3 regions of the Pseudoalteromonas marina genome follow, and region 3 is predicted to be linked to each of the others. Evidence: predicted binding sites of a transcription regulator. Region 3 holds the regulator's gene; each other region holds the start of a gene.
What was found. Region 3 encodes sigma-54, which starts transcription at its own class of promoters, with help from an activator protein. Its sites were predicted from a motif close to GTTGGCACGNNNNTNGNNT; they were not measured.

Region 1 (10,350 bases), on a different contig from region 3:
GTTGGTGCATGTTTAATGGATGCCGACGAAGCGGGCGTAACTAATTTACGCGTGTTTGAACACGATGCTGTAGAAGTGCTTGCTGATTGCTTAAGCGATGAAAGCCTAACTACATTGCAATTATTCTTCCCAGATCCATGGCACAAAAAGCGCCACCATAAACGCCGTATTGTACAAACTGAATTTGCTGAAAAGCTTCGCTCAAAATTAAAAATAGGCGGTGTTTTTCATATGGCTACTGATTGGGAGAACTACGCAGAACATATGCTAGAAGTAATGCAAGCGGCTCCGGGTTATAAAAACCAATCAGAAACAAACGACTACGTACCTCGCCCTGATTTACGCCCTCTTACCAAGTTTGAGCAACGCGGCCACCGATTAGGTCACGGCGTTTGGGACTTAATGTTTGAGCGCACCAAGTAATTACACTTTTATATTAATTTAACACTTAGTAAGGCAAAGCCATTTATGAGCGTATTAACCAACCCAAGTTTACTGTTACTTCGAAATAGCGAGGCATTAACGGGTAAATCTATATTGGTGGTCAACTTTGTTCAAGATGGCTTTTTAGCTGAGCTTAAAACGCTGAATCCAAATAGCAAAATTACAGCGTTTAGCTATAACCATGCTAATGGTGAATTTGCTAAAAACACTCATGGCGTTGATGTGAGCGTTAACCACACCATTACCGGTAGCGACTATGACTTAGTTATTCTTTATTACCCTAAGTCAAAACCAGAATTGCTAATGGCGCTTGATAATATACGCGCGGTAATAACAAGCGATGCCGAGTTATTAGTGGTTGGCGAAAATAAGAGTGGTGTTAAATCGATTGAAAAACAATTAGCAGGCAAAGCTCAATATAGTAATAAGATTGATTCGGCTAAACACTGCGTACTTTACTCATTTTCTCAAATTGAGCTTAATGCGCAATTTGATATTAGCCATTACCATAAAACATTTACCGTTAGTATTGCCGATACATCATTTTCAGCTATCAGCGTACCTGGCGTGTTTAACCATGGCTGTTTAGACGCTGGTACCAAAATGCTACTCGAAAATGCCCCTTCAACCAAACAAGGTAAAGTACTCGACTTTGGTTGCGGTGCTGGCTTAATTGCGACCTTTCTGGGTTTAAAAAATACAGCTCTTGAATTTGTATGTAGTGACGTAAGCGCACTTGCAACCTATGCAACAACTCAAACTTTAAAGTTAAACGGGGTAACTGGTGAGGCAATTCTCAGTGATGGCCTTAAAAATATTAGTGGTAAGTTTGATTTAATAGTGAGCAACCCGCCGTTTCACACAGGAATTGCAACAGACTACAGCGTTGCTGAAACGTTTTTAGCTAACGCAAAACAACATTTAACTAAAAACGGAAAACTAACCATTGTGGCAAACAGCTTTTTAAAATATCCGCCAATTTTAGAAACACAATTTGAAACTTATCAAACTGTTTTCAAAAACAATAAATTTGCCGTTTATAGTAGCTAAATTTTTTATATTTTAAGTTGAGCATTCTGCGTGCTCAACTTAGCAATAAAATATTTCCTATTATTTTTATTTTTTTGCACCACAGTGTTTCTTCTTTGCTAGACTAATAAAATAATAAAACTCAATGACTCAGGCGACACTCAAATAATGCCTAGAAAAGTTCATCAAAGCAGTATTCGTAAAGCACTCATAAATCTAATAATGCTTATAACTGCTATTTGCTTGTCATTATCGATTTCTATATCAACTTATTTAAGTGTTAAAGAACAAAAACAATTAATAGTGAGTAAGCTCGTTATTTTGGCGGAAATAGTTGCTTTTGACGCTGGAAAATCAGTTTTTGAAGATGACAGAAAAACAGAAGAGAAACGCCTTAAATACTTTGAAAAAACTCCTTTAGTTAAAAACATACATGTATATTCTATTGAGCAAGCATCTCAAAAACCTGTTTTTTTTATAAGTTTTAATGCAAAAAAAACGCCACCAGTCCCCCTTCGAACCGACAGCATTGAAGAACTAAAAACACCACGTATAACCCACGAAGATATCGAACTAATAAAGCCAATTTTTCATAATGAAAAGGTTGTTGGTCATGTATACATGCGTGGAAGTCTTGAAAGCTTAGACGATTATATAAAACAAAAAATAGTTGTAGATATCTTACTGACTTTACTAATACTTGTTGTTGTGTATTTTATCGCAATAAATGTTCAAAAAAGAATAGCTCGACCGATAGAGCGGCTTAGCATGCTATTACAAGACGTATCAAAAAATCATAACTACGATGTACGCGCACCAGTAACCGACGTAAAAGAAATATCAGCGCTTTCTAACAGTTTAAATATCATGCTTACACGCACCCAAAAACAATTGACTCGCCATGAAAAAGACAAAGAAGAAATTAAACAGCTTAACCAAGGGCTAGAAGAAAAAGTAAACCAACGAACCATAGCCCTTCGAGAGGCAAATCAGGAGTTATTATCAACCCTTGAGCGTATGCATCAGTATCAAACGCAGATTGTTGAAAATGAAAAAATGGCATCGCTTGGTCAAATGGTTGCCGGTGTTGCACATGAAGTTAACACACCAATAGGCCTTGGTATTACAAGCTCTACTTTGCTGCGCGATAAGTTAGCCGATTTACAAATTAGCTTTGATGATAAAAAACTGACTTCAAATCAATTAAAACGCTTTATTGACGACGGTATTGAAAACCTAGATTTGATTTACCGTAACTTAAACCGTGCAGCCGACTTAATTTCAACCTTTAAAAAGGTAGCGGTTATTCAAGATGATGACGTAACTACATACATTAATATTCATAAGTTAATAACAGATGTTTTGACATCAATAAGCTCAGAGCTTGAAGAGAAAAAACCGGTTATAAACATAAATTGTGCAACCGATTTAACCGTAGAAAGCAAGTCAGAACCATTACAACAAGTACTTATACAACTAATAACAAACTCACTACTACACGGGTTCGTTGGTAATGAAAATAATGAAATACAATTTGATGTAGAGTTAACAGGAAAAAAACTCACTATTATTTACAGCGATAACGGCCAAGGCGTAGATAAAAAAATTAAACACAGAATATTCGACCCATTTGTAACCTCAAAAAGAGGACAAGGGGCAAGTGGCTTAGGCATGCACTTAGTTTACAATTTAGTAACCCAAGCTTTAGGCGGCCATATATTAATTGATTTAGAAAAAAAACGCGGTGCGCGATTCATCATAACCATCCCTTAAAAGTGAAGTAACCAAACACATATATTTACTTGTATTCCTTGAATTACTACTTATTGACCCTATTTATGCTTCATGTGGTAAACAAGTGTAATAGTTATCGTTTATATAGCGCAATTTTTTGAACTTTATTACTTTTGCGATATCACATACATTGATGAAAGATTAGATAGTGATATAATTTAACTTTGAATTAGTCTGATTATTTAACAGCTTTGCGTAGTCAGCCGGTCCATAAATTATCAAAGTAAATGAACTTCATACGTGTATTGATCGATTTAACAGTAGTTTTTGCACGGGCTTTTTGAGCAAACTTTGAACTCTTACTGTTTTATTTTTATCCAACTTGTTTTTTCTTGTTAACAATTGGATATAATCCTATAATCTCTAGTAGTCGGATTTATACTAAATACCGATTTTTTGTAAATAAAATATTCCAAAAAGGTTAATTAATAATGCAAACGCCAGTCATTCTAATCGTAGAGGATGAAGACGTAACTCGACTAAACCTCGTTAGTTTATTTGAAGCTGAAGGTTACAAAGTTATTGAAGCCATTGATGGCGATGACATGCATGACAAGCTTACAAATAACGACGACGTTAATCTCGTAGTTATGGATATCAATCTTCCAGGCAAAAACGGCCTTATATTAGCCCGTGAATTACGCCAAAAACGCAAAGTAGGCCTTATCTTCTTAACAGGTCGTGATAACGATGTTGATCGTATTTTAGGGCTTGAAATTGGCGCTGATGATTACATTACTAAACCATTTAACCCTCGTGAATTGACTATTAGAGCGCGTAACCTTATTACACGTACTGGCCTAAGCGATGATGAATCAGCACTTGAAACTAATGGTGTTATTACATTTAACGGTTGGGAATTAGACGAAAATAGCCGCTGTTTAACATCTCCTAATGGCGATGCTAAGCGCTTGCCTAAAGGTGAGTACAGAGCACTGAGATTAATGCTTGATTCTCCAGGTCGTATTTTTAGCCGTGAACAACTAATTAAACATATGACAGGCCGTGAGCTACGTGCAAACGACCGTACTGTTGATGTAACTATTCGCCGTATTCGTAAGCATTTTGAAAGCGATAATTCTACATCAGAGCTTATCAGCACCATTCATGGTGAAGGCTACCGCTTTATTGGTAAAATCGACAGCTAATTAGCGTTTATTCTAATTGCTGTAGAAATAAATGAAGGGCACGTTGTCCTTCATTTATTTTATCTGCCAACACCAGCAGCCACTCCTCAAGCACTTCATCACTCTCATCTATCGCGCCATATTCCATTACTTTTGCATGCAGTTGAACATCGTTCAAACCAACAGAACCTGCGGCACCTTTAAGCTTATGCGCAACCGATTTATACTCTTCCCTGTTGCCTGTATTTAATGATGTAAGCAATTCTTGTTGATATTGCGGATTTAGCTTTTCAAACAACTGACTGCTGCGCCTAAACACAACTAACCCCATAGAATTAACAAAGTCTTCTATTGTTTCAATATCTAGCAAATGCGCATCAATACTTTTAAGTGCTTCGTCGGTTACTTTTAGCTGTGGCTCGTTGCATTGAGCTTGCTTAATATCAAATAAGTCAGCGAGCATTTTATCAAGCTTTACTGTATTAATAGGTTTAGCTAAAGCGCCTTGAATAGAAATACCTTCAAGTTCTTCTTCTGCACTTCTCACATTAGCGGTTAGTGCAACAATAGGCAGGTTATCAAAGTGGCTATCAGCACGGATTTGCCTTGCAACTTCATCGCCATTTATATCGGGTAGCTGCATATCAAGTAATACTAAATCTAGGTCGTCTTCGGTATCAACAAACGAAAGTGCATCTTCGCCCGTTTCAGCCCATAGCACTTCATGTCCGCGTTGCTCCAATAAATTAGTGGCTATTTCGGCGTTAAGTGGTACGTCTTCAACGAGTAAAATATAAAGCTCTCGGCCAACATAGCTTTGCTCTGTAGGCGCAATACATAAGCTCAGCGGTATTTGCACTGTAAAGCAACTGCCCTCACCCTCTGTACTGTTTACTGTAATACTGCCTTTCATAGCCGTGACTAGCGCTTTAGTTACCGCAAGACCAATACCTGAACCTATTGCATTAGTGCCTTGTAAATCAGGTGCTTTATAGTACATATCAAAAATACGAGAAAGCTGCTCTTGTGGAATACCTTGCCCTGTATCTGAGATTTTAATAACTAACCATGGGCCTTCAGGGCGATTTTCACGGCTACATTCAAGTGTGACTTTGCCATGCTGGGTAAATTTCACTGCATTGTTTATCAGGTTCCAAACCACTTGGCGTAAACGAGTAGGATCAAGCAGTGCATATATATCAAGCATGCCATTTCGCTCAATATCAAACTCAAGCCCTTTTTGCTCAGTTATTAGCCCTGCAAAATTCACAACATCGTTTATAAAATCAGATACATTAATAGAGTTGGCGGCAATATCGAGCTGCTCTCTGTCTATTTTATCTAAATCTATGATGTCGTTAAAAATATTACCGAGCGTTTCAGCACTTGAAAAAACCGTGTTACACCAACTGCGTTGCTGCTTGTTTAGATCGGTATCGAGCAACATACGTGTTAAGCCCACAATGCCGTTAAGCGGGGTACGCAACTCATGGCTTAATGTGGCTATAAATTTCCCTTTATCTTTATATGCGGTTTCAAGCGCCTCAGCCGCTTCTTTACGGCTCGTAATATCACGCCCAAAACCAAGTAAACCTATGTAGTCGCCTTCATCGTTTATAAAGGGAAGTTTTCGTAGCTCAAACCAGCGCGTTGCACCATCAACTTCATAACCTACATCGATGGTGAGTGCTTTGTGAGTTTGCTCTACCTCTTTATCTGTGCGCAATACTTCAGATAAAAAGTCGTTTGGGAATATTTGTTCAACCGTTTTACCTATAAGCTCACTGCTTGATTTACCCATTACTTCTTCAAACATTTTATTGCAGCCAGCAAATACCCCATTGTTATCGCGGTAATAAAATAGATCGGGGGATGAATCAACAATTGAGCGTTGCAACATGCTTTGCTGAGCAAGCTCTTGCTGTGTTTTTTTACGCTCGGCAATTTCTCTACGCAGTTCTTCAATGGCGCGATGCTTAGCATGAAAAGCCATTTTACGTTCATCTATTTCAATATTAAGCCGACTAATATTATCTTTAAGTGTTTGGTTTAATAGTTTTTCTTGTTTAGTTGCGCTATCTAAGTAGGCGTAGGAAGCATCTAACTGACGAATTGAATTAATAAGTACGCTTATAATTAAAGGTGACACAACAGCTGAAAAAAATACCACGGCCAAAATATCTACAAGAAACAATTCGCCTATAGCTACGTAGTAAAACATGCTCGATAAAATAAGAGATGCCGCTAAAAATAAAGCGTAACAAATGGCAGCTGTTTTTAACTCACCAAATCGCGCTATTGAACTTGAAAGCACCCGAACCCAAGGGCTCAAAGAATAATCGGTCATACGTAGTTTTATCTCTTTGCTGTTTGCTTAAATATAAGAAAGGCAATGCTATTTACAGATTTTAGCATTTTTCTATTCGCTATTTTCATGTTGTGCGACAAAAACAGAAAATATTCATACGCAATTTTAGCGGGCAGTAAAGTCCTCGTTTCAGCCATTGATTATTTCGTGTAAAATAATGCGCCTTATCATTGCCAATAACGAGTAACATAGCATGCAAACCAATATGCCCGATATAGCTGACACCGCTCCTGCATTACAAACAGGTAAATTAGACTGGGTTGGCATGGGTGAAATTGAACTGCCATTTATTTTTGAATCGCGTGATTTAAGCCCTGTTACTGTTAATGCCAAAGCCCGCGCATTTGTTAACTTGCACAAAGAAGACGCCAAAGGCATTCATATGTCGCGCTTATTTTTAGCGCTTGATTTACTCTCAACAGAGCAACAAGTAAATCCTCAAACAATTAGCCAAGCACTAAATACGTTTATATCTAGCCATGAAGGGTTGAGTAATAAGGCACAGATTGAGTTTAAGTTTGAGCTACCACTTCGCCGTAAGTCTCTATTGAGTGGCAAAGCTGGCTGGAAAAGCTATCCAATCACACTTACAAGTACAATTGAAGATAATATCATTAGTTACGAGCTAACCGTTGATGTTACCTATTCATCAACTTGCCCTTGCTCGGCGGCTCTTGCACGCCAGCTAATACAAAATGCATTTAGCGAAAAATTTAACCAAGACACGCTCAACCAAAAAGAGGTACTTGAGTGGCTTGGCACAACACAAGGCATTGTGGCGACCCCTCACTCGCAGCGCTCAATTGCTAACGTAAAAGTTAAACTCAATAGCAACATTAATGAGTTTGATGTAGTTAACTTAATAAATACCCTTGAAGGCGAGCTCAAGACGCCAGTGCAAGCGGCAGTAAAGCGTGAAGATGAACAAGAATTTGCCCGTTTAAATGGGCAAAATTTAATGTTCTGCGAAGATGCCGCGCGTAAAATTAAAGCAATATTAGAAACAGACGGTTACGCAGATTACTGGCTACAAATAAACCATTACGAATCGCTTCACGCCCACGACGCTGTGGCGGTTGCTGTTAAAGGTATTAATGGCGGGTATAAGGCATAAAACACCTGCGTTAACTTAAATCTCCATTCGGTAAATCACATACAATATTTGGGCACGGTACTTGCTTTAACAAAACAGTGTCAATTTGTTGTTATGGAGTTACCGTATGGAATTCGCTTTATTGTCGATTTTAGTATTAGTGGTAGGTGCATCAATTGCCGCGTCAAAATTTAGTGACGACGGTGGTAATCCTTATCCTTTTAAACGTAAACAAAGTGTATTTACGCAAGTAGAAAGCGCCTTTTTAAACCTGTTAGAACGCGCTATTGGCGATCAATATAAAATAGTGAGTCGAGTTAAGCTTATTGATGTGATCGACTGTAAAGAAGGTTTATCACCTAAATCAAAACGTGCCGCTATTGCTAAAGCCAAAAATAAGCAGCTTGATTTTGTGTTAATCGACAAAGAAAAAATGACCATCGTAGCAGCTGTTGATTTAGTAAATAACGCAAATAAAGATGGCCACAAAGCCCAGCGCGACTGGTTTGTAAATGGCGCCTTAGAAGCTGCAGGCATTCCACACATTCGCATGAAGGTAAAAGCGGGCTATCGCCCATCAGAAGTACGCGATGCCATTATGTTCAAACTGGGTAAACCAGCACCAACAGCACAGCGCCCATTACGTAACCGAGTTCACAAACCTGCTGTTTTATCTCCCTCACAAGCTAAAGCCCATTCAACAGCATTAGCCGAAATATAATTATCAGGTGACTAAATTTGCATTAAAGCGAGCATTTTAAATGTCTCGCTTTTTTGTTTTTTATTGCTAACTTCACGTATAATCAAGCTATTCAAACTCAGGAATCAAACACTATGAATGTTGGTATTATTGGCGCAATGGAGCCAGAAGTTAAAATTTTGCGTGAAGCAATGCAAAACCCAGCTACTTTAACTAAAGCAGGTTTTACATTTTACACTGGTGAATTAGCGGGCTGCACAGTAACTCTTGTTCAATCAGGTATTGGTAAAGTAGCATCAAGCATTGCAACTACATTACTTATTGATAATTTTAAGCCTGATTGCGTAATTAACACCGGCTCTGCTGGCGGTTTTGATCCATCATTAAGTGTTGGCGATGTCGTTATATCGTCAGAAGTTCGTCACCACGATGTTGACGTAACTGCATTTGGTTACGAAATTGGCCAAGTACCACAAATGCCTGCAGGTTTTGCTGCACACCCTAAATTAGTTGAAGCAGCCGAGCAAACTATTGCACAAATTAGCGAAGTTAAAACGTTAGTTGGCCTTATTTGTACTGGCGATACCTTTATGTGTGATCCTGTTCGTATTGATAAAGCCCGCAGCGACTTTCCTTCAATGCTTGCTGTAGAAATGGAAGGTGCGTCTATCGCGCAAACCTGTCATACGCTTGAAACTCCTTTCGTTGTTATTCGTTCAATGTCTGATATTGCTGGCAAAGAATCGCCACAGTCGTTTGAAGAATACTTAGAAACAGCATCAATCAACTCATCTAAAATGGTTGTTGCTCTACTTGAAAAGCTAACAGCTGTAACACTGTAAATGCTTAGCAATATTGTTCAAAACCATTTGGACTTTATTGTATTTATAATAGCGCTCCTTGCTGAGCGCTTTTTACCACTTGTTAGTTGGTACCACCCGAATACCGTTTTAGTGGCCGTATTTAGCGCCATGGGCAAACGTATTTATAATAAACAAAATACAAACAGCTACCACTATTTAGCAGCCATACTTGCAAGCGTGCTGGTGCTCAGTGTTATTTTACTAATTGTTACCTTGCTACTTGAATTTGCATTTTACCCAGAGCTACTTGCGGGCCTTATTTTATACCTTTGCCTTGAAAGCCAAAGCCTCAATAAAAAAGCCCTTCGTATTGCAAAGCTCACTAAACAAAACCAAAAGTCAGCCGCACGCGAGCTATTAAAACCACTGCTTGCTCGTGAAGTCAGCAAGCTTTCAACCACAGGCATTATTAAAGCCCTCATTGAAAGCTTAATACTTCGTACTGCTCGTTATTACTTTGTGGTTATATTTGTTTTTTTACTTTTAGGGCCAGTTGCAGCACTTGGTTACCGACTACTTACCTTGATGCAGCAAGCATGGCGTGGTGATATTTCACCAAACAGCGAATTTTTAAGACCATTAAAGCTTGTTTTATTTGTTATTGAGTATATCCCGGTGCGTTTACTTACACTCACAATTGCTGCGAGTAAGGCCACAAAGCAAAGTGTTCACTACATAAAACACTATGGCCAACACTTCTATCAAACAAATACAGGCTGGTTACTCAGTGCATGCTCTGCATCACTTGGCGTGCAACTAGGTGGACCCGCTATGTACTTTAATAAGCGGCATAACAAAATGCGGGTTGGTACTGATAGGTTACCTAACGCTGACGATGTACCAGCGGTTTTAAATCGGCTTAATCAGGCGCGCGCCTTTTGGGTACTCGTTATTGTGTGTATTGAAATTCTAAAAAGCATTTGAGCTTTACT
Region 2 (10,350 bases), on a different contig from region 3:
TAGCCAGTGTTCCGGCAAAACTGGCAACTAAATCTTGCGGCTGATTTATTTGATTTGGATTAAACGAAATATTAATAACATGGCTCGGCGGCACAATTAACTCACAGCGCTCACCACGTATTACACTACTAAACTCAAAACGAGGAAACACTTGTGGCTGTAATTGCTGAGGCGCAACTAATTGAATTGGCCATGCACTCATTCCCGCATACGTAGTTACTCGCTTAAATACGCTGGTGGCCATTTGCTCAATACTTGATACCGAATCAGGAAAATATTGCCCTGTAGGCAATATTATTTGCGTATGTTTAGTAAAAAACTCAGCATCAAAATTTTCTACAGCCCAAATAAAAGTATCAATAAGCCATTGCTGCTCTTGTTGCTCTAACAAAGGCGCTGATTTAAATAACGCTAACATAGTGTACTCTTAATTTAATTATTCTTGCTCTTGTGCCCACTGCCATGCTTTCGTGTTATATAAAGGCACAGTAGATAATGCATGGTGATGACTGCCGCTCGACTCTTTTGTTGAATACGACAAATATAATAATGTGCGAGTTTTAGCGTCGTATATTCGGCGCACCTTTAACGATTTAAATAAAATGCTCTTTGATGACTTAAACACCACCTCACCAGACTTACTACGATCAATTTCTTGTAATTGCTCCGCGGTGATTGGCCCTGTTTGACGACACGCAATCGACATGTCTGACGGATCAGAAAAGTCTAAATCGGCCTCAACATGACTAATATGACACGTCACTCCTTTAATGATCGGATCTTGCTGTGAGTTCACCACCACATCTTTTGTAGTAAACAAACCTAAACTCACCGACGCCACATCATCAGAGCAGGCACTTAACGTAATTACTGCGCCCATTAGCACGGCTAAATGTTTTATTTTTTGCTGAAATTTCATACTCATCCTTAATATAAGCTAGGTTTTTTTACACGCTTATTTTAATAAGCTTGGGTTCACCTGTGTGTTTTTATACTAACATCAAAAATCAGCACAACTAAATTAGTTTAAAACAAACATTTTAGCCGTATGGGGTTTAGCGAGCCGTCGTGTATTTGTTACAATTAACGACACGCTTAATGCCGTAACCAACAGGAACCACCCGCATGCCGCACATTATTATTGAGCACTCAGAAGACCTCCCTGTATTACCTCAAGTACTGGTAGAAAAAATCCATAAATGCACATTCGAAAGCGGTTTATTTGATTTAGAAACTATAAAAACTCGCGCAGTTGCATATCAGCAGTATCAATTGGGTGTGGGGAAAGAAGGGTTTATACATGTGCAAGCACACATTATGGCAGGGCGAACAGTAGAGCAAAAGCAAACTCTGAGTGAGCACCTACTTGCGTGTTTAAAAACCTATTGCAGGGAGTCTGACAGTTTAAGCGTTAATATTTACGACATGGACCACGAGATATATCGTAAAAATTAACACAATTCAGGCCTTGTACTCATCATCACAAGGCCACTCGTCTTCAGTCAAAATATGCTTTGCCAATAGCGATGCCCTAAGAGCCATTATTTTACTTTTTAACTCATCACGTATCAGCCTTATTGCAGGCGAAATAAACTGCCGGCTCGGAAGCACTAACCACATTTCTGTTAAGGGTATTTTATAATCGGGTATTATTCGTTTGAGCTTACCGCTAAGCAAATCATCTGCTACATCAATGGCTGACTTTTTTGCAATCCCAGCACCATCAACACACCAGCGTCTAACAATATCACCATCGTTTACAGCTCTATCGCTGTTCATTTTAACTTTGTATTGCTGTGTATTATCATAAAACTCCCAATCAGCGTGCACTACTTCGTAAAGTTTGTAGAGTAATGCGTTGTGCTCGCTCAAATCGTTCGGCACTAACGGCTCGCCATTCAGTTTTAAGTAACTAGGTGAAGCGCACACCACGTGTGGAATATTACAAATTTTAAATCCATATAAATTAAGCTCCTCAGCTACACCTTTTTTCATCGCTCTTAATGCAACATCAATTCCATCACGATAAAAATCAGCACGGCTATCACTTGCATGCAATCTCAAAGTTATAGAACTATGAATATCCATAAGCTCATTAAGTAAAACACGCATTAAATTACGTCCCATTTCAGACGACACCGCCATTCGCACTTCGCCTGTAATACACTCCGGCTTTTCATTAATAGCCGCTTGCCCTTGCATTAGTAACCCAAGCGCCTGTTCGCATAATGGTAAGTAACGCTCACCTTCAGCGGTCAATCTTATCTTTCTAGTAGTGCGAACAAATAGTTGTGTACCAAGAGCTTGCTCTATTCGTTTAATAGAGACACTCGCTGCCGACGAGCTCATATCCAACTGATGCGCAGCCGCTGTTATTGATTGAAGCTGCGCAACTTTTAGTAATACGCGTAAATCTGCAATTTTCATATCCGCCCCTTTATAAAACTATTCGTTGATGCTGCCAATTATCCACGTTTTAACGAAACTGTATTAAACATTAGCCTGTTTATGGAATGAAAAATACTCACTATTGTGTCTCTATCCCAACGCAAAGGAAAATATTTATGAAATGTAGAATTGTTTCATCAGCTTTAATGCTCACAACTTCGCTTATATCTGTACCTACTTTTGCAGACGAGTACGAATCGAAAGTAATACCTGCGAACAAAGTAAAATGGGGCTATTTAAACCCATTAAGAGGCGAGCAAAGTCCCGGTGCAGCCGATTTATGGGGCGATCGTACCGCAGATACCGCAACAGGTATGCTAGTACGCTTTAAAAAAGGGTTCGAGTCCCCGCCGCATATTCATAACATTACTTACCGAGGTATCGTAATTGAAGGCCAAATGCACAATGACGACCCCACCGCTGAAAAAATGTGGATGCCTGCGGGATCATTTTGGACACAACCTGCCGGTGAAAACCATACTACTGCAGCCAATGGCACTACAAATCTAATTTACCTAGAAATAGACTCAGGCCCTTATTTAGTAAAACCAACAAACAAACAGTTTGATAATGGTGAACGCCCATTAAACGTACATAAAGACAACTTAGTTTGGCTAGACAAAAGCGACGTAAGCAATATTAATGCTGAAGGTGTACAAACAACCTACCTTTGGGGAGACACCGAGACAATGTACGGCTCAATGATAAAACTACCAGCCGGGTTTAAGGGGGAAATTAGCACAGATGCGGATGAGTTTCGTGCAGTGATAATTGCAGGCAACGTGCAATACAGCTCAAAAAGTAACTCACAAAACTTAAGTGCAGGTAGCTTTGTAGAATCTGCGGGTAAGTTCATTCACTCGCTTGAGAACACAAGCGATATACCAGCAACTATTTACATTCGCAGCAATGGCTTATACCACGTAAATTAGCGTGTTGTAGCTACGTAAAAACTAAAAAGCGCACTAATAAGTGCGCTCATTTAACTGCTTGTGATCAAAAGCTGTAACGTGCAGTTAAGCTAATATAATCTAAATCATCTATTGTGGTGTAGCTAGTACCTACAGATAAATTTGTATTCACATAGTAACGAGCACCTAAAGTGATAGCTGTTTCACTGTCGTCTGCAATATCAATGTAACTTAAGCGGCCATCAATTTCGATGCTATCAGTTAGCATTGATCTAACACCAACAGATAATCCATAGCCATTTTCATCATCCGACAAATCAGTACCGCTGAACGATACTTCAGTTTCAATGTTTTCGTACGTTACTAAACCATAAAAGTCAGTGCTTTCACTAATTGCAGTACGGTAACCCACGCCTGCGCTCAACCAATTTAGATCTACATCCAAACCATCTTCTGAGTCGCCTACAGTCTTATATTGACCAGACACAAAAAAGTTATCGTCTAGTAATTTACTACCATCAAGCGTCCAACCGTTTAAATCATCGCCATCAAGATCTGCATTTAAATAACCGCCAGACACATAATTAAAGTTAGGTGTTTCTGCAAATGCAGCAGGGGTGACAAAAACTGAGCTTAATAATAAGAGTGTGACTTTATTCATTTTCATGGTACTTCCTTTTAGATATATTTTAACAACATATTGTTGTACCCAATAAAATACACAGCTATATATTTGATTGCAATTAGAAATTTTATAGATTAATTAAAAATCAATATATCAACCAATAAAGGATAATAATGTAGAGCTTTGGGTTTTAAGTGCGTAAAAATTTAACAGGATTTACTTGGAAGGCTTTGAAAAGTGGTGGCCCCTCCCAGACTCGAACTGGGGACCTAACGATTATGAGTCGTGTGCTCTAACCAACTGAGCTAAGGGGCCAACTTTATATAACTGCAAGGCAGTTAATTTTTGAAGCGTTCAGCCACAGAGCGACTAAAGCGGGTTGCAGTATAAAAACTTTTTTAGGGCTTGTCACTACCAAAAACCTTTATTTTAACAATCAATAAGCTAACTGCTTAAATTGTAATCTTTTAAAGAGTGTGAATGGGTAAATTTGGGGAGTTTTAGGAAAATAAAGTAAAAATGATTAAAAATAATATTTATTAATAGAATGCGCTGAGCAATATTTACTTACAACTGGCGTAAACATAGCTCAGCTGCGCATTATTTTTTAGCAATAATATAAATTGCATGTATTAACCCAGGGAAGTAACCCAATAGCGTTAATAAAATATTAATCCAAAAATGCATACCTAAGCCCACTTGTAAAAAAACACCTAGTGGTGGTAGCAAAACAGACAGTATTATGCGAATGATATCCATTATTTAGCTCCTTCAAACAGTTAAAAACAAAAAGCCCAGCAATGCTGGGCTTTGAGTATAACGTTATTCAGCTACGATAGATAAGTTATCTACCACATCACGTACGTCTTCAGCATTTTTTGCAATTTCGATTGCTAATTGCTTTTCCGCTGATGATTCAACTGAGCCGTTTAATGTAACAACACCATTATCGGTATCTACATCAATATCGGTTCCACCTACTTCAGAATCAAATAGGAAACGTGTTGTAATAACGGTGGTGATTTTAGCGTCCGTTAGGTCGTTATCATCATCCATCATTTTAGAATCTGTGTGTTTAGCGCTCATGTTTTTAACAACGGTTAGGCTGTTTTCAACGTCCATGACGCCATCTAGACTAAGTACAAGCTCTTCTGCTAGCTCTTTCTCTACTTCGCTATCAACTTTACCTGTAAGTACTACCTTGCCATTTGTTACATCAGTGTTTATGTCAAAGTTGTTTAGGTCTGTGTTCATAAGAAGCACAGTTTCTGCCTTGCCATCAATCCAAGCATCTTTACTTTCGTTTTCCCAGCTGTTTGCTTGTGCACCCATTGCTGTTGTACCAAGAACTAACGCGGCGATAATAGATTTGTTAAATGTTTTCATAATCTTTCTCCTTTTGATTAAAGACACTTTAACTAATGCGAACATCAAGCCAACTTTATTTACTATTAAAAATCATAGGCTTAACGAAAAAAATAGACTCTTATAGGTTTAACGCATTTCCCCTATTTACAGGCAAGTGAGTAAAACTTTCTCAACGTGTGAAAATTACTAGATTATTGCTATTTTGGTTAATGTGTCGTTAATATAACAACTAAACAAAAAGCCTTTAAAAATTAAACTATTGATAATAAACAAAATTAATTTTGGTATAGGGTTTGCTTACTAGTTAACTAATTGCAAATACAATTAAGGAATGCCCCATGTCTGTAAAAGTTGAAGACCGCCCAATAGAGCAAGTACGCGAACAAGTGATTGATCAGTTAATTTATAACTATAGCCATGGCGTTATATCTGTTGAGGCATTTGAAAGACGATTAGACAAAGCAATGGATGCAAAAGACAATTCTGTGCTGCTTACGTTAGTAGAAGACTTAACACTTAATACCGACAAGCAATACAAAGCTGAAAAGCAATCGCAGTTTACGCCTAATTACAGTGCTCAACAAAATAGCGATGACGACATTACACTGCGCAGTATTTTGGGTTCAAACGAGCGAAGCGGACAATGGGTGGTTCCTAAAAATATTTACCTAAATAATTATATGGGCTCTGTGGTGCTTGATTTCACCGACGCTATCTTTACCCATCAAAACGTGACAATTCATGTTAATTGCATTTTTGGTAGCGACGAAATTTACGTACCCGAGCATGTTAATGTTGTGTCCAAAATGTTTTGTATTTTAAGTACGCTAGAAAACAAATCAGTAACGTTAAATAAGCGTCAAGGTCCTACCATTCATATTGAAGGCAAAGCGATACTAGGGTCGATTGAAGTAAAGATAAAACGTACCATAAAAGAAAAGTTCATGAGCTTTGCAAACGATTTAAAGTCACAGCTAGGGGTAAGCAGTAAATAAGTGCAACTGTATTTGCTTTAATATGGCTGCTTTTGGCAGCCATATAGTGGTGGGCTTAAAGATCATTATTTCGTTCTGCAGGTATATCCGACAAGTACTCTACAAACTCAACTTCAAAGCCCGAAGGGTCTCTGAAGTAGATATTTTTTCTAAATGGGTTTTCATTGCCTTGCTTATGAACTGAAAAACCCGCTTTATTTAAACGAGACACCGTATTATCTAAATTAGCCGTCACGTAAGCAAAGTGAGCAAACCCAACTTGATGCCCTGAAAGCGCCCTGTTTTCACCCTCACCATGATCGCTCATTGCTATGTATTGCGTGTCGTCACCAAAGTGGACCCAACGCCTTGGTTTTCCATACCATTCACCCCGCCCTTCACTTCGTATTACCCAGTGGGGAAAAATGGCTTGGTAAAAGCGAATCATGGTATCAATGTTTTTAACAACTAAATTTACGTGTTCTAAATACATACTGTTTCCTTGTGAGTTAATTTAAACACACAATAAAACCTCAAGTTAACTTTAGGTAAAGCGCTTTTTTTAAATTTTTAGTGGGTAATTAAAAATACACTTTTGTTTTAATTAAATGTGCAACACTTTCAAGACTGTACAAAAAACACCCACAAGTATTTAGGGTTTATTGTTTACTTTATGTCAAAAGTCGCTAAAATACGCCGGCTGAAAATACAAACGTTCTTTTACAACCCAAAGGTAACTCCATGCATCCAATGTTAAACATTGCGGTTCGCGCTGCGCGTAACGCAGGCAAAATTTTACTTCGCGCTGGCGAAGATTTATCAAAAGTTGAAGTGCAACAAAAAGGCGCTAACGACTTAGTAACTAATATTGATAAAGAAGCCGAAGCCGTAATCCGTGACACTATTTTACAGTCTTACCCTACTCACTCTGTTGTGGGCGAAGAACTAGGTGAGCACAAAGGCAAGGATGATGATTACCAATGGATTGTAGATCCTATCGATGGAACAACAAACTTCATCAAAGGTATTCCACATTACGCAATCTCTATTGCACTTAAAGTTAAAGGTCGTTTAGACCAAGCCGTTATTTATGATCCGATTCGTGGTGAACTTTTCACTGCATCTAAAGGTCAAGGCGCACAACTTAACAGCAAACGTTTACGCGTGAGTAAAACAACTGTTCTTGCTGGTACAGTATTAGCAACGGGCTTCCCTTTTAAGCATAAACAACATACAGATGCATACACTGAAGCGTTTAAAGCGTTATTTGTTCACACTGCAGATATTCGTCGCGCAGGTTGTTCTGCATTAGACATGGCGTATGTTGCTGCTGGCCGTGTTGATGGCTTTTTTGAAATTGGCTTAAAACCTTGGCACTCTGCTGCAGGCGAGCTTATGGTTAAAGAAGCGGGTGGTATGGTTGTCGATTTTGCTGGTGGTAATAACTACAACCACAGTGGCAATATCATCTGTGGTGCGCCAAAACTGACTCAAGCTATTATTCGTGAAATTCGTCCAGTGTTAACTGAGTCGTTACTTCGCTAATAAATTGCTTTTACCAATATAATTGGTGCAACAAAAAAGGAGCCTAGGCTCCTTTTTTGTTGTTAAAAATATGGGTTTATTAGCTTAATCTCTATAGTTTCCCCCTTTGTATAAGGAAGGGAATTTAAATCTGTAGCAAAGTACTCATAAAATAACGCATCAAACTCGCCGTTTTGCTGCATTATTTTTATTCCTTGCTCAACCGCTTTAGCTAACTCAGGCTTATCCTTAGACACAAAATAATATAGCGCTGTTGGGTAGCTAATATATAAATTAGGCACAATACGTAAATTTTTGTGATCTCGCTCTAAAAGCTCAGAATTTACTTCAATAAATGATCGCGGAAAGTAATCTATGCGGCCTTGGCTAGTAAGCGCAAACATGGCTTTTAAGTTTGATAATGGCCTCACGTTTAAACCATTATTAACCAATATGCGTGTATCAGGCCAATCATGCCCCTGTACCGAGCTCAGTTTTGATAATTGCTCAAGCGTTTTTATGTCTTTAAATTTATCTAAATTCTGTTTATTTGTAACTAATGCTCTTTTGCCTATATACCCTTTGAACAATGGAATTTTAATGGCTGTGGCTAATGACTCTCGTTCAGGGCTGCTCATACTCCAATATAAATCAAGCGAGCCATCATCAAGTGACATTAAATTGCGTTGCTGATGCGGGTGTACAGCAACACGTTCTATTTCGGCAGGATACTGGGCTCTTATCAATGCCTTGGTTAGCATGTCATTGAGGTAATCATCACGGGCAAAATGCGCATGTTGATCTTTCGGAATTTTTACAATATTAACTTCGCTTGCTACAACACTTCCAATAAACAAGCTCACTACACATACGATACACTTTAATGGCAACATCATGATCACCTATTAGTAAATTACCTTTTTACTATTTGCTAATCGCTACTACTGGAGGCGCTGGGCGCCTTCGCTTGCATGTAAAAAGATAGCTATGACGAAATCGTTTGGCTTCTTTTTTCGCATCCGTTGCTAATGCAGCAACCTGATGACTATTTTTACACTGCTGTAAATCGGGTTCAACTAATCCTATTGATAAGGTAAGTAAAGGTACAAACTGCTTTTCACCTTCACGATTTGTAGCCCAATACCCTTTGCTAGCTATGTGATTGGGCGTAAAAAAAGCACGAGAACGATGTTCAAACTGTTCAATAATACGGTTACAAATACTTACCGCATCGCTTTGGTCAAAAACAACCATAAAGTCGTCACCACCAATGTGTCCTACAAAGTTAGCACTATTTGTACAGGCTTGCACTGTTACATCAGCCAATAATTTAATGACACTATCACCACTCGCGTAGCCATAAAGATCGTTAAACTGTTTAAAGTGATTCAGGTCAATATAAGCAAGATGAAATTTATTTTTATTACGTAACCTATGCTCTATAGCTTCGTTAATTGCAACATTGCCTGGCAACATTGTTAGCGGATTTGCATGTTGTGCGTGGCGAATTTTTTCTTCTGTTATATGTTTTAAAATGTCTCTTAGTGGCGCAAGCCCTAAATAATTGCCGCCTCTAGTAATAACAATATGGCGCCTAATATCGAAGTCTTGCTCAGTTATTTGCTTACTCACCGTATCTAGCTTTTGGTCTTCATCAACAATTAGGGGTTGTTTATCCATTAACTCTATAACAGGGCGCTTATCATAAAGAGCATGACCATAGGGTGCTGCAAATACCTCGGTAAGTTGGTCTTTATGTAGTAGGCCCACTGGCTGACCCTGTTGATTAATTACAGGTATGCTAATAATGGCTTTGTCTTGCTCAAAGAGTAAATGAGCGTCTTTGCATCGGGTATCACTTGCTATGGCCTTTTGTGGTTGGCTTAGCGCGCCAATCGCCATTGACTGGTCAAACTGATCACATAATTTAAATGTAAGTGCTTGTATTTGAGCAGAGCTAAAATCACGACTTGGTTGCAAGTTCGGTCGTTCAAATAAAAAACCTTGTACATTATTAATGCCTAAACTTTCAACCAGAGCGAGTTCCTCAGAGCGCTCAATGCCTTCTGCAATCACTAAGGTGTTTGTTGCTTTAGCTAAAACAATAATTGATTTTAAAAACTCCTTTTTAACCTCACTCTGATCGCAATGATCGATAAAATAACGATCTATTTTTACATAGTCAGGACGCAGTGCAGACCACTGCTTTAAGCCAGAGTACCCAGCTCCTAAATCATCAATTGCAATGGTAAAACCGAGCTCTCGGTAATGCGCAATGGTTTTAAGTAATAAGTCGTCGTTATCTACTTTGTCTTGCTCTGTTACTTCTATAACAACACGATTAGTCGCTAAACCAAACTGCTCGGTTAGGTGGCGTGTTTCGCCTTTTGGGTGGCAAGGGTCTAGTAGCGTTTTTGGGCTCACATTTAAAAAAAGCTTACCTTGCAAATTTAGCTTAACAAAGTTTTCTATTGCCTTTGAGCGGCATAGTAGCTCTAGC
Region 3 (10,350 bases):
ATATAAAAGTATTGTGCAATAAAGCACTTGAATTTATGGGGGTTATTTTAGGTTGTAAATCTAACGGATTAATTTGTACCAAGCTTGATGGTGAAAATTTTATTCAGGTTCTGGGCGGGTGTGAAAAGTACGAAGAATATTTTGGTGAAAAATTAGTTAATGTTAACCAAACTGCGTTATCTCAGGTTGAGGCCTGTTTTGGACAACTCACTCATCAATATACAGATAACAGCATCACCTTTATTTTAAAAAGTAAGCACCGCAAAGCTGCTTTATATATTGAGAGTGGTGGAGCACCGACAGATATTCAACTGCAGTTTGCTGAAATATTTTTAACTAATATTAGTATTGCGCTCGATAATATACGGTTGTTTGTAAAGCTAAGAGATGCAGCTTATAAAGACCTACTCACTGGTATTTCAAATAGAACTGATTTTATTGAGCGCATAGATGATTTTAAAAACGTCAGTGAAAACAAATATGTGTTTGTTTTGTTAGACGTTATTAACTTCTCAGATATAAATGATGGCTTAGGGCAAGATGTAGGTAATAAGCTACTTATTGCTATTGTTGAGCGTTTGAGAGCAATTGTCCCCACAGCTCAATTACTCTCTCGTGTAGGTGCTGATGTATTTGGTTTTTTAATCCCAAAAAGTGAATTTGTTTTAACTGATTTTAATGAAAAGTTAAGTCCGTCGTTTTCTGCTGCGGAACATGTGTTACCCATCGATTTTAGAATTGGCTTATGCCAACAGCAAGACTTTCAAGGCTCTGGTTTAGAAACATTAAAAGTGGCTTATATTGCTTTAAATCATGCTAAAAAAATAAAGCACAAGGAAGGTGTTTATTACAGTATTGATATGCAAGAAAAAATGGAGTGGCGATTAGGTTTAATTAGACAGCTGCGCCATGATTTCGCCAGAGGGAAGCTCGAAGTATGGTACCAACCGCAGTTATCGTTTGATGATTTGTCATTAATTGGTTGCGAAGCTCTTTTACGCTGGCCGTTGGAAAATGGCACCTACATTTCACCCGCAGTGTTCATACCTTTAGCTGAAGACGCTGGACTCATCGTTGATATAGGGCAGTGGGTGTTAGAGCAAGCGTGCCAACAGCAAAAGCGATTAGAAAACGAAGGAACTGAAATTTGTATTGCTGTTAACGTGTCGGTTCCGCAATTTAAAGTTAAAGGGTATGCGCAAACAGTAAAAAATACCTTACTAAAATACGGTGTGGACCCAAAAAACATTGAGCTTGAAGTCACTGAAAGCGTAGTAATGGATGAATTAGACACGGTTATTAATACTCTGAGGGAGCTTAAGGCGTTGGGTATTGAAGTTGCTATTGATGACTTTGGCACAGGGTTTTCTTCATTAAGTTATATACAAAGCCTTCCTATCGATAGACTAAAGATTGATAGGTCGTTTATTAAAGATCTTAATAATGGTGATACCGGTGCCGTTGCTGGATTAGTAATATCGTTAGGTGCAAAGTTAGGTTTAAAAACAATAGCTGAGGGTGTTGAAACGCAGGAACAAGCTAAGTTTTTAAAAGACTTAGGATGCGATGAAGTACAAGGGTTTATGTATGCTAAACCTATGCCTGAAAACAAGTTATTAGAGTTCATTAGTAAACGAAAAACATAGATAGTTATAGGCTTAGTGTTAAAGGTATTTCATACGTTGTAATGTTGTATATATAAACAAGTCTATGATGTATAATTTGCGCCTTTTGTTATTCTACGGTCACATTTATGAGCACACTCAAAGCTAAGCGCGCCTTATTCTCTTACCCCAAGTATTGGGCTGAGTGTTACGGCACTGCACCATTTTTACCTACATCACGCGAAGAAATGGATGCACTTGGCTGGGATAGCTGCGACATAATAATAATTAGTGGTGATGCGTATGTTGACCACCCAAGCTTTGGGATGGCAGTAATCGGACGTGTGCTCGAAGCGCAAGGTTTTAGAGTAGGTATTATTGCTCAGCCCAAATGGGATACAAAAGACGCATTTATGGAGCTTGGCAGGCCAAACCTATTTTTTGGTGTAACTGCTGGTAACATGGACTCAATGATTAACCGTTACACAGCTGAAAAGCGTATGCGCCACGATGATGCTTATACACCAGACAACGTAGGTGGTAAACGCCCGGATCGAGCGGTGATGATTTACTCTCAGAAGTGTCGTGAAGCATACAAAGGTATTCCTATTGTTATTGGCGGTATTGAGGCCAGCCTTCGCAGGATAGCCCATTATGATTATTGGCAAGAAAAAGTGCGCCGTAGCATTTTGTTTGACTCAAAAGCCGATATATTGATTTACGGAAATGCTGAGCGCCCATTAGTAGAAGTTGCCCACCGTATTGCCGGTGGTGAAACGATGGATACGATTCAAGACATTCGTGGTACTGCTGTTATTCGTAAAGAACCTTTGCCAGGCTGGCGGGGCAGTGATTCAACAGCTATTGATAAAATAGGTAAAATAGACCCCATTCCAAATCCTTACGGAGCCGATGATGTTGGCTGCAGTAAGTCTGAATTTAAACAAGCTGGTATTGATTTAAAAGCAGAAGCTGCAAAGCCTATTACCGTGCAGCCAGCGCGTCCTAAGCCATGGGAGAAAACGTATGTTAAACTTCCAGCGTATGAGCAAGTAAGTGTTAACAAACCTTTATACGCGCATGCCTCAAGAATATTACACCAAGAAACTAACCCTGGTTGTGCAAGAGCTTTGTTCCAGCGTCATGGCGATCGCTCTATTTGGGTGAATCCACCGGCTTATCCTTTAGAAACACATGAAATGGATGCGGTATTTGGATTACCTTATCAACGAATTCCTCATCCACGTTATGGCGACGCTAAAATACCTGCTTACGACATGATAAAAACGTCGGTGAATATTATGCGCGGCTGTTTTGGTGGGTGTTCATTCTGTTCGATTACAGAGCACGAAGGGCGTATTATTCAAAGCCGATCGCAAGAGTCCATTATTGAAGAAATTGAACAGATCAGGGATAAAGTGCCCGGTTTTACTGGCGTTATTTCCGATTTAGGTGGGCCAACGGCCAACATGTACAAATTACGTTGTACAAGCAAAAAAGCAGAAAGTACCTGCCGACGCTTATCGTGCGTATACCCTGATATTTGTAAGCATATGGACACGGATCACACGCCTACAATCGACTTATACAAAAAAGCACGTGATGTAAAAGGCATTAAAAAAGTTCTTATCGCTTCGGGCGTTCGCTATGACCTTGCTGTACGCGATCCTCGCTATGTTAAAGAGCTGGTGACACATCATGTGGGCGGGTATCTAAAAATAGCGCCAGAGCATACTGAAGACGGTCCATTATCAAAAATGATGAAGCCAGGCATGGGTGCTTACGATCAATTTAAAGAATTATTTGATAAGTACTCGAAAGAAGCGGGTAAAAAGCAGTATTTAATTCCGTATTTTATTTCTGCACACCCAGGAACTAAAGACGAAGATATGGTAAACATGGCTTTATGGCTTAAGTCTAACGACTTTAAGTTGGATCAAGTGCAAAACTTTTACCCATCTCCAATGGCCAATGCGACCACTATTTACCATACAGAGATGAACTCACTGCGTAATATCAAGAATAATAGTGAAGTAGTGCCAGTGCCAAAAGGAGCACGCCAGCGCAGATTACACAAAGCTATTTTGCGCTACCATGATGCATCGGGCTGGCCAATGATACGTGAAGCACTTCGCAAAATGGGTAAAGCTAACCTAATTGGCAAAGGGCCAAACTGTTTAGTGCCAGAAGAAGGCCGCGATGAAAAAGCGGGTAAAACCGTTAATAAAGGCCGTAAAGGGGCTCGCCCAGCGCTTACACGTCATACGGGATTTAGCCAATTTAAAAAGGCTAATACAAAACCTAAAGTGGGTGGAAATAGGCAAAAAGCCAGATAGTTATTACCGAGACAATAAAAACGCGCAGCTATAAATTAACTGCGCGTTTTTTTATAACAGCTTTTAAATTTATATTAACAGCCAAGTAGCGGTGCCTAAAAAGGCAAAAATACCCACAATATCTGTCACTGTTGTTAGCACTACACTGCCTGCAAGTGCAGGGTCTATATTCATTTTTTTAAGTAAAATTGGAATACTTGCACCAGCGACCCCTGCCACAACTAAGTTCATAAACATGGCAAAAGCGAGTACGCCGCCGAGCATAAAGTCCCACTGCCAAAGTGCAATAACACCCGCTATCAACAATGACCACAAAATGCCATTGAGTGCTCCAATAGCGAGTTCTTTCATCATTAAAAAGCGTTGGTTGGTTTGATTTATATGACCAACAGCTATACCACGAATAACAAGTGTTAGTGATTGACTGCCAGCAACACCGCCCATAGAAGGAACAATGCCATTAAGCACTGCTAATATGGGTAAAATATCGAGTGTGCTTTCAAAAAAACTGGCTACAAAGGCGGCCGCAAGCGCAGTTAATAAGTTAACTCCTAACCATACTGAGCGTTTTTTAGAGCTTTTTAAGACAGGGGCAAAGGTATCTTCTTCATCATCAAGGCCCGCCAAACTCAGTAAACTATGTTCGGCGTCTTCACGAATTACGTCAACAATATCATCGATCGTGACACGACCAAGTAGCTGATCGTTGTCATCAACAACTGGGGCCGAGATCCAATTATGGCGCTCAAACAGTTGTGCGACTTCACTTTCATCCATTGAAATTGGAATTGACTCACATTCTTCATCCATTAAATCGCGAACAATTTTTTCTGGTGGATTAGTTAGCAATGTACTCAGCGATAAAGCACCAATAAAGCAGTTATGTTTATCAACCACATACAGGTCATCAGTGCCTTCAGGTAACTCTCCGCGAAGTCGAATATAACGTAGGACGACATCAATGGTCACATCTGGGCGAATAGTTACCGTATCGGTGTTCATGAGTGCACCAGCAGAACGCTCTTGATAAGATAGCGCTTGTGTTGCGCGCTCTCTATCTTGGGTGTCCATGGCGCTAACAACGTCTTGGTAAACGGTGTCAGGCAAACTACGTAATACTTCACCTAGGTCATCGTGACCCATGTCTTCAGTGGCAGCAGCAATATGCTCAGGCTCCATTTGGGCAATAATACCCAGGCGCACGTCTTCTGATAATTCTTCGAGTACATCACCTTGAACATCAGGATCAACTAACTGCCATAGCAAGCGACGAATTTTGTGTGGAGATGATTCTAATAATAACGCAGTATCACATGGCGCTGTTTTTGCGAGCATGCGCCTAACTTGAACAAACTGACCACTATTAAGTGACTTGGTCACTTGTTTTAGTTGTTGTAGTGGGTAGTCTTGTTCAAAAGCTTCGGGCATTGGCGTCCTTTATTTATACTGTAACTGTTACCTAATGGGTGGGGGAGTACGACCTAGCAGCCAGTTATTTTGATTATAGTTATTTTATTTAAATGTTAAAAATTAACGTTACTCTTGTTCGTTAAATCGTTGCGAAATAAGTTCTCCAATTGCATTTAAAGCTTGCTCTGCATCAGGCCCTTCACATACCACTTTAACTTCTTTACCTTGGCTACTTTCAAGTAGCATTAGTGCTAATACACTGTCACCAGCAGCTTCTTTATCATCTTGAAATAAGGTGATTGAAGCATCAAATTTTACAGCGAGTTGGGCTAATACAGTTGCGGCTCTGGCATGCAGTCCTAATTTATTTTGTATTAAAAAAGTGTCTTCTATACGCATACATTACTCTATCAAAGCTGAACAGGTTATTAGTTTTGTAAAATTACTTTTCTTGTTCTCTGTGACGTATTTTTACATTGGGATGCGTAACTGCAAAGCTTTCGCCAATTGTTTGCGCTAAATATACAGAGCGATGTTGCCCGCCAGTACAGCCAATCGCAATAGTTAAATAGCTTCTGTTATTTCGCTCTAGGTGTGGTAGCCATGTTTGTACAAAGGTTTGTATTTGCCATGTAAATTTTTGAACTATGCTGTGGCTAGCCAAATAATCTTTTACTGGTTGGTCTAGGCCATTAAGTGGTTTTAGTTCAGGCTCCCAATGCGGGTTAGGTAAAAAACGCGCATCAAATACGTAATCTGCTTCTTTAGGAATGCCATGTTTAAAACCAAAAGATTCAAATGTAACAATCAGCTGCTTATCTTTTTTACCTAATATTTTTTCGCGAATTGATTCAGCAAGTTGATGAACGCTTAGCTCACTGGTATCGATCATGTAATCGGCGCGCGTAATTAGCACATCGAGAAGTTCTTTTTCTTTTTTTATGGCTAAATCAAGCGGAAGTGAATCTATTGATAAAGGGTGTAAGCGTCTGGTTTCAGAAAATCGTTTAATAAGGGTTTGATCTTCACTGTCTAAGTAGAACAGCGTTGGTTTTGTAAAACCCGGTAAGTATTCGATGATGTGATTAAATTCATCTTGCTCTTTTGGTAAATTTCGCACATCTATACTAACGGCAATTTTATCGTAGTTATCAGAAACGCTTCTTACCAAAGAAGGTAATAAATTTACTGGAATGTTATCTACGCAATAATAACCTAGATCTTCAACAACGCGTAAAGCAACCGACTTACCAGAACCAGAACGGCCACTTATGATAATCAACTCCATTAATCACCCTTTAAATTTGTTACGATTGGTCAACAATAATTTGATACAACTCAGCATCCGATTTAGCACAGCGAAGCTGCTTACAAAATTCTTTATTTTTTAGTTTATCAGCTATCGTTGCTAGCGTCTTTAAATGCTGTTGGTTATCGCCTTCAGGTACGATGAGTGCAACAAAAATATCAACAGGGCGGTTGTCTATAGCATCAAAATTAATCGGTGTTTCACTTACTAACACCAATGCTAAAGGTTCTTGTGCGCCGCTCATTCGGCCATGTGGAATAGCAATACCTCTTCCTATCCCTGTGCTGCCTAGCTTTTCGCGGGTTAATAAAGCGCCCAAAATATCCTGTTGAGATAAATACGGTAATTTATCGTGAGCCAGCTCGCTAATAAACTCTAAAATTCTTTTTTTACTATTAAAAAGGACCGCAGCTTTACTGCAGTCCTGGCATATAAGTGAACTTAATTTCATCATATTAGTGTCGAGCAAGCTTCTCTTTGTGTTTAATTACTTGACGGTCAAGCTTGTCAATCAATGAATCAATAGCTGCATACATATCTTGATGTTCAGTGGATGCGAATAATTCAGCACCACTTACATGAATAGTTGCTTCTGCTTTTTGATTTAATTTTTCTATATCAAGAATGACATGAACATTATTAATATGATCAGAGTGCCTTTCTAGCTTCGCAAATTTGGTATTTATATAGTCTCTTAATGAATCAGTTAGTTCTACATGACGACCAGTTAAATTTAGTTGCATAAGCATTACCCTCTTTGTTTAGCGTCTTAAATCAGGCTCTTTCGCTGATTTGACGGTGGAATAGCCAGAGATTCGCGATATTTTGCGATTGTACGTCTCGCTACTTTAATTCCTTGCTCAGCCAATATATCCGCAATTTTGCTATCACTCAATGGTTTTGCTGAGTTTTCTGCTGCGATTAATTTTTTAATAAGTGCACGTATTGCAGTAGATGAACACTCTCCACCATTTTCGGTACTTACGTGGCTTGAGAAAAAGTATTTAAGCTCAAATATTCCACGCGGTGTGTGCATATACTTTTGCGTGGTTACGCGCGAAATTGTTGATTCGTGCATTTCTACCATTTCAGCAACATCATTTAAAACCATCGGTTTCATGGCTTCTGGCCCGTGTTCAAAAAAGCCCTGTTGTTGTTTAACAATACAGTTAGTTACTTTTAAAAGTGTATCATTTCTACTTTCTAAGCTTTTTATAAACCATTTAGCTTCTTGTAAATGTGAGCGAATAAATTGACTGTCGCCGCTTGATTTAACTGTACGCGACATCGCTGCATATTGGCTGTTTACACGAATTTTTGGCATGCTGTCTGGGTTTAACTCTACAATCCAGCGGCCTTTAATTTTTTTAACTGACACATCAGGTATTACATACTCAGACTCTTCTCGTACTATTGTGTCTGCAGGCTTAGGGTTGAGCGTATGAATAAGTGTCATTACTTCTTTAAGCTCATCTTCTTTGAGCTTCGTTTTTTTCATTAATGTACGGTAGTCACGAGCAGCTAACAAATCAATGTGCTCGGTTAAAATCATTTTTGTTTCATCAATAAAAGGCGTGCCTTTATCAAATTGATTTAACTGAATACACAAACACTCTTGTAAGCTACGTGCCGCAATACCCACTGGGTCAAATAGCTGAATGCGCTTTAATACAGCTTCTATTTCGTCAAGTTCAACCTCAACGTCATCGTCATTATCTTGATTAAAGCTCTCTAAAATCTCTTCGCAACTGAGTGTCAGTATGCCTGAATCATCCACCGCTTCTACAATAGCAATAGCAATGGCTTCATCTGTAGGGCTAAATGGCGTTAATTGTAATTGCCACATTAAATATTCGTGAAGCGTTTCAGTTGATGCGCCCTGATATATAGACTCATCTTCAGGCATTGGGCCTGAAGATGATGCAGGGGCTGCACTCATGTACTCATCCCAGCTAACGTCCATTGCCATGTCGTCACTTACGGTATCTTTAGCAAGCGCTTCACCACTGTCTTGTTCATACTCGCTAGGGGCTTCATCTACAGATACGGTTACTGTAACTTCATCGTTATCTGCTTTTTGCTCATTTTTGCCCGCAAGATCATCGGCATAGTCTTGCTCCTCAACCTCAAGTAATGGGTTGCTGTCGAGCGCTTCTTGTATTTCTTGCTGAAGATCCAATGTGCTTAATTGCAGCAAGCGAATAGCTTGTTGCAACTGAGGTGTCATTGTAAGTTGCTGGCCCATGCGCAGCTGTAGTGATTGCCTCATGTATCTCTAACAATCCTTTTAAGTTGTTATAGTTAATACTAGCAGATGCTTATAAATAAGGCGTAAATGTTACAGCCTAAATTGCTCGCCTAAATATACATCGCGTACAGTTTTATCATTTAATACGTGTTCAGGGGTACCAGAAGCAATCAGTTCCCCATGAGAAACAATGTAGGCTTTTTCGCAAACATCAAGGGTTTCTCTTACATTGTGGTCTGTTATTAATACGCCAATCCCACGGTTTTTCAGGTGTTCAATAATTTTTTTAATATCTAATACTGAGATAGGGTCAACACCGGCAAATGGTTCGTCTAGCAAAATAAACTTTGGATCTGCGGCTAAAGCACGTGCAATCTCTACTCGGCGACGTTCTCCGCCCGATAATGCCATACCTTTGCTATCCCGAATGTGTTGAATGCTAAATTCATCTAATAGATTATTCAATGTATCTTCTCTGGCTTGCTTAGTGAGCTCCTTTCGAGTTTCTAAAATAGCCATTAAGTTTTGATACACTGTTAATTTTCTAAATATAGACGACTCTTGTGGTAAGTAGCCAATGCCTAATCTAGCACGACTGTGCATAGGTAAAAGCGTAATATCGTTCTCGTCGATAGATATTTTGCCTTTATCGCTAGGGACTAAACCTACAATCATGTAAAAGGTTGTTGTTTTACCTGCGCCGTTTGGCCCAAGCAAGCCTACAATACTGCCAGCTTGAACTTCTAAGCCCACATTTTTTACAACTTCACGGCCTTTGTAGCTTTTGGCTAGTAGCTCTGCTTTTAATGTGCTCATGGTTGGCCTTTGTCAATTTTTTTAGGCTCCACAGGCACTAAGATAGTGTGTACACGGTCAGTTGAGCTTTCATCTTTTTCGGCGCTAATAAGCTGCTGTTCTATATCGTAGGTAATGCTTTTAGCATTCATTTTTTGCCCAGCTTGAGATATCTCTGCATCTCCAATTAATGTTAAAAAACGCGTTGAAACATCGTATCTAACTTCATTAGCGCTGGCGCTCATTATTGTGCCGTCGGCTTGTTTTTCTTCAAAATATGCAGGCGTACCTGTGGCAATTAACAATTGCTTGTTGTCGCCTAGCTCATCACGCTTGTGAACCTCAAGGCGGTCTGCGGTAATTTTTCTGTCGCCATGAATAATTTCAACATTTTTTTCGAAGATACCTACGTTTTCTTTTAGTTGACCCTCTTGTTTATCCGCACTAATCGAAATTTGATTTGCAGAAATTGGCGCTGTTGGTTCAGCGGCATTAGTACCTAATGCAAGTAAAAATGTTGGAATAATAAAGAGTGTTGATAGTTTATTGGTCATAATAAATAGTTCGCGTATGGTTAATTAATTTTATCACTTCGGTTTTTAAATCGGCTTCTAAGCCTTTACCGGTGATTTTTAAATTGGGCCCTGT

Region 1: a site for sigma-54 is predicted at 7,925-7,943, ahead of PMAN_RS11830 (DUF2726 domain-containing protein). Genes of this name have one in related genera too.
Region 2: a site for sigma-54 is predicted at 5,633-5,651, ahead of PMAN_RS12900 (LiaF domain-containing protein). Genes of this name have one in related genera too.

What each region holds. Positions count from the first base shown of each region.
Region 1 is NZ_AHCB03000007.1:136,305-146,654, forward strand. Features, by position in the region: gene trmB (tRNA (guanosine(46)-N7)-methyltransferase TrmB) at 1-423, shown strand, start outside; gene PMAN_RS11805 (methyltransferase) at 469-1,494, shown strand; gene PMAN_RS11810 (sensor histidine kinase) at 1,642-3,246, shown strand; gene arcA (two-component system response regulator ArcA) at 3,699-4,415, shown strand; gene arcB (aerobic respiration two-component sensor histidine kinase ArcB) at 4,423-6,741, opposite strand; gene folE2 (GTP cyclohydrolase FolE2) at 6,956-7,876, shown strand; gene PMAN_RS11830 (DUF2726 domain-containing protein) at 7,983-8,576, shown strand; gene mtnN (5'-methylthioadenosine/S-adenosylhomocysteine nucleosidase) at 8,690-9,397, shown strand; gene PMAN_RS11840 (cobalamin biosynthesis protein CobD/CbiB) at 9,398-10,342, shown strand.
Region 2 is NZ_AHCB03000007.1:360,210-370,559, forward strand. Features, by position in the region: gene PMAN_RS12855 (hypothetical protein) at 1-418, opposite strand, end outside; gene PMAN_RS12860 (CreA family protein) at 437-919, opposite strand; gene PMAN_RS12865 (5-carboxymethyl-2-hydroxymuconate Delta-isomerase) at 1,126-1,455, shown strand; gene PMAN_RS12870 (LysR family transcriptional regulator) at 1,462-2,427, opposite strand; gene PMAN_RS12875 (DUF4437 domain-containing protein) at 2,565-3,380, shown strand; gene PMAN_RS12880 (porin family protein) at 3,445-4,026, opposite strand; tRNA gene PMAN_RS12885 (tRNA-Ile) at 4,223-4,299, opposite strand; gene PMAN_RS12890 (YqaE/Pmp3 family membrane protein) at 4,585-4,743, opposite strand; gene PMAN_RS12895 (BON domain-containing protein) at 4,807-5,370, opposite strand; gene PMAN_RS12900 (LiaF domain-containing protein) at 5,691-6,347, shown strand; gene PMAN_RS12905 (VOC family protein) at 6,403-6,819, opposite strand; gene suhB (inositol-1-monophosphatase) at 7,068-7,871, shown strand; gene PMAN_RS12915 (substrate-binding periplasmic protein) at 7,934-8,743, opposite strand; gene PMAN_RS12920 (GGDEF domain-containing protein) at 8,775-10,350, opposite strand, start outside.
Region 3 is NZ_AHCB03000005.1:243,387-253,736, forward strand. Features, by position in the region: gene PMAN_RS01150 (bifunctional diguanylate cyclase/phosphodiesterase) at 1-1,646, shown strand, start outside; gene PMAN_RS01155 (YgiQ family radical SAM protein) at 1,754-3,940, shown strand; gene mgtE (magnesium transporter) at 4,010-5,368, opposite strand; gene PMAN_RS01165 (HPr family phosphocarrier protein) at 5,477-5,749, opposite strand; gene rapZ (RNase adapter RapZ) at 5,793-6,638, opposite strand; gene ptsN (PTS IIA-like nitrogen regulatory protein PtsN) at 6,658-7,110, opposite strand; gene hpf (ribosome hibernation promoting factor) at 7,115-7,402, opposite strand; gene PMAN_RS01185 (RNA polymerase factor sigma-54) at 7,429-8,928, opposite strand; gene lptB (LPS export ABC transporter ATP-binding protein) at 8,998-9,723, opposite strand; gene lptA (lipopolysaccharide transport periplasmic protein LptA) at 9,720-10,256, opposite strand; gene lptC (LPS export ABC transporter periplasmic protein LptC) at 10,246-10,350, opposite strand, start outside.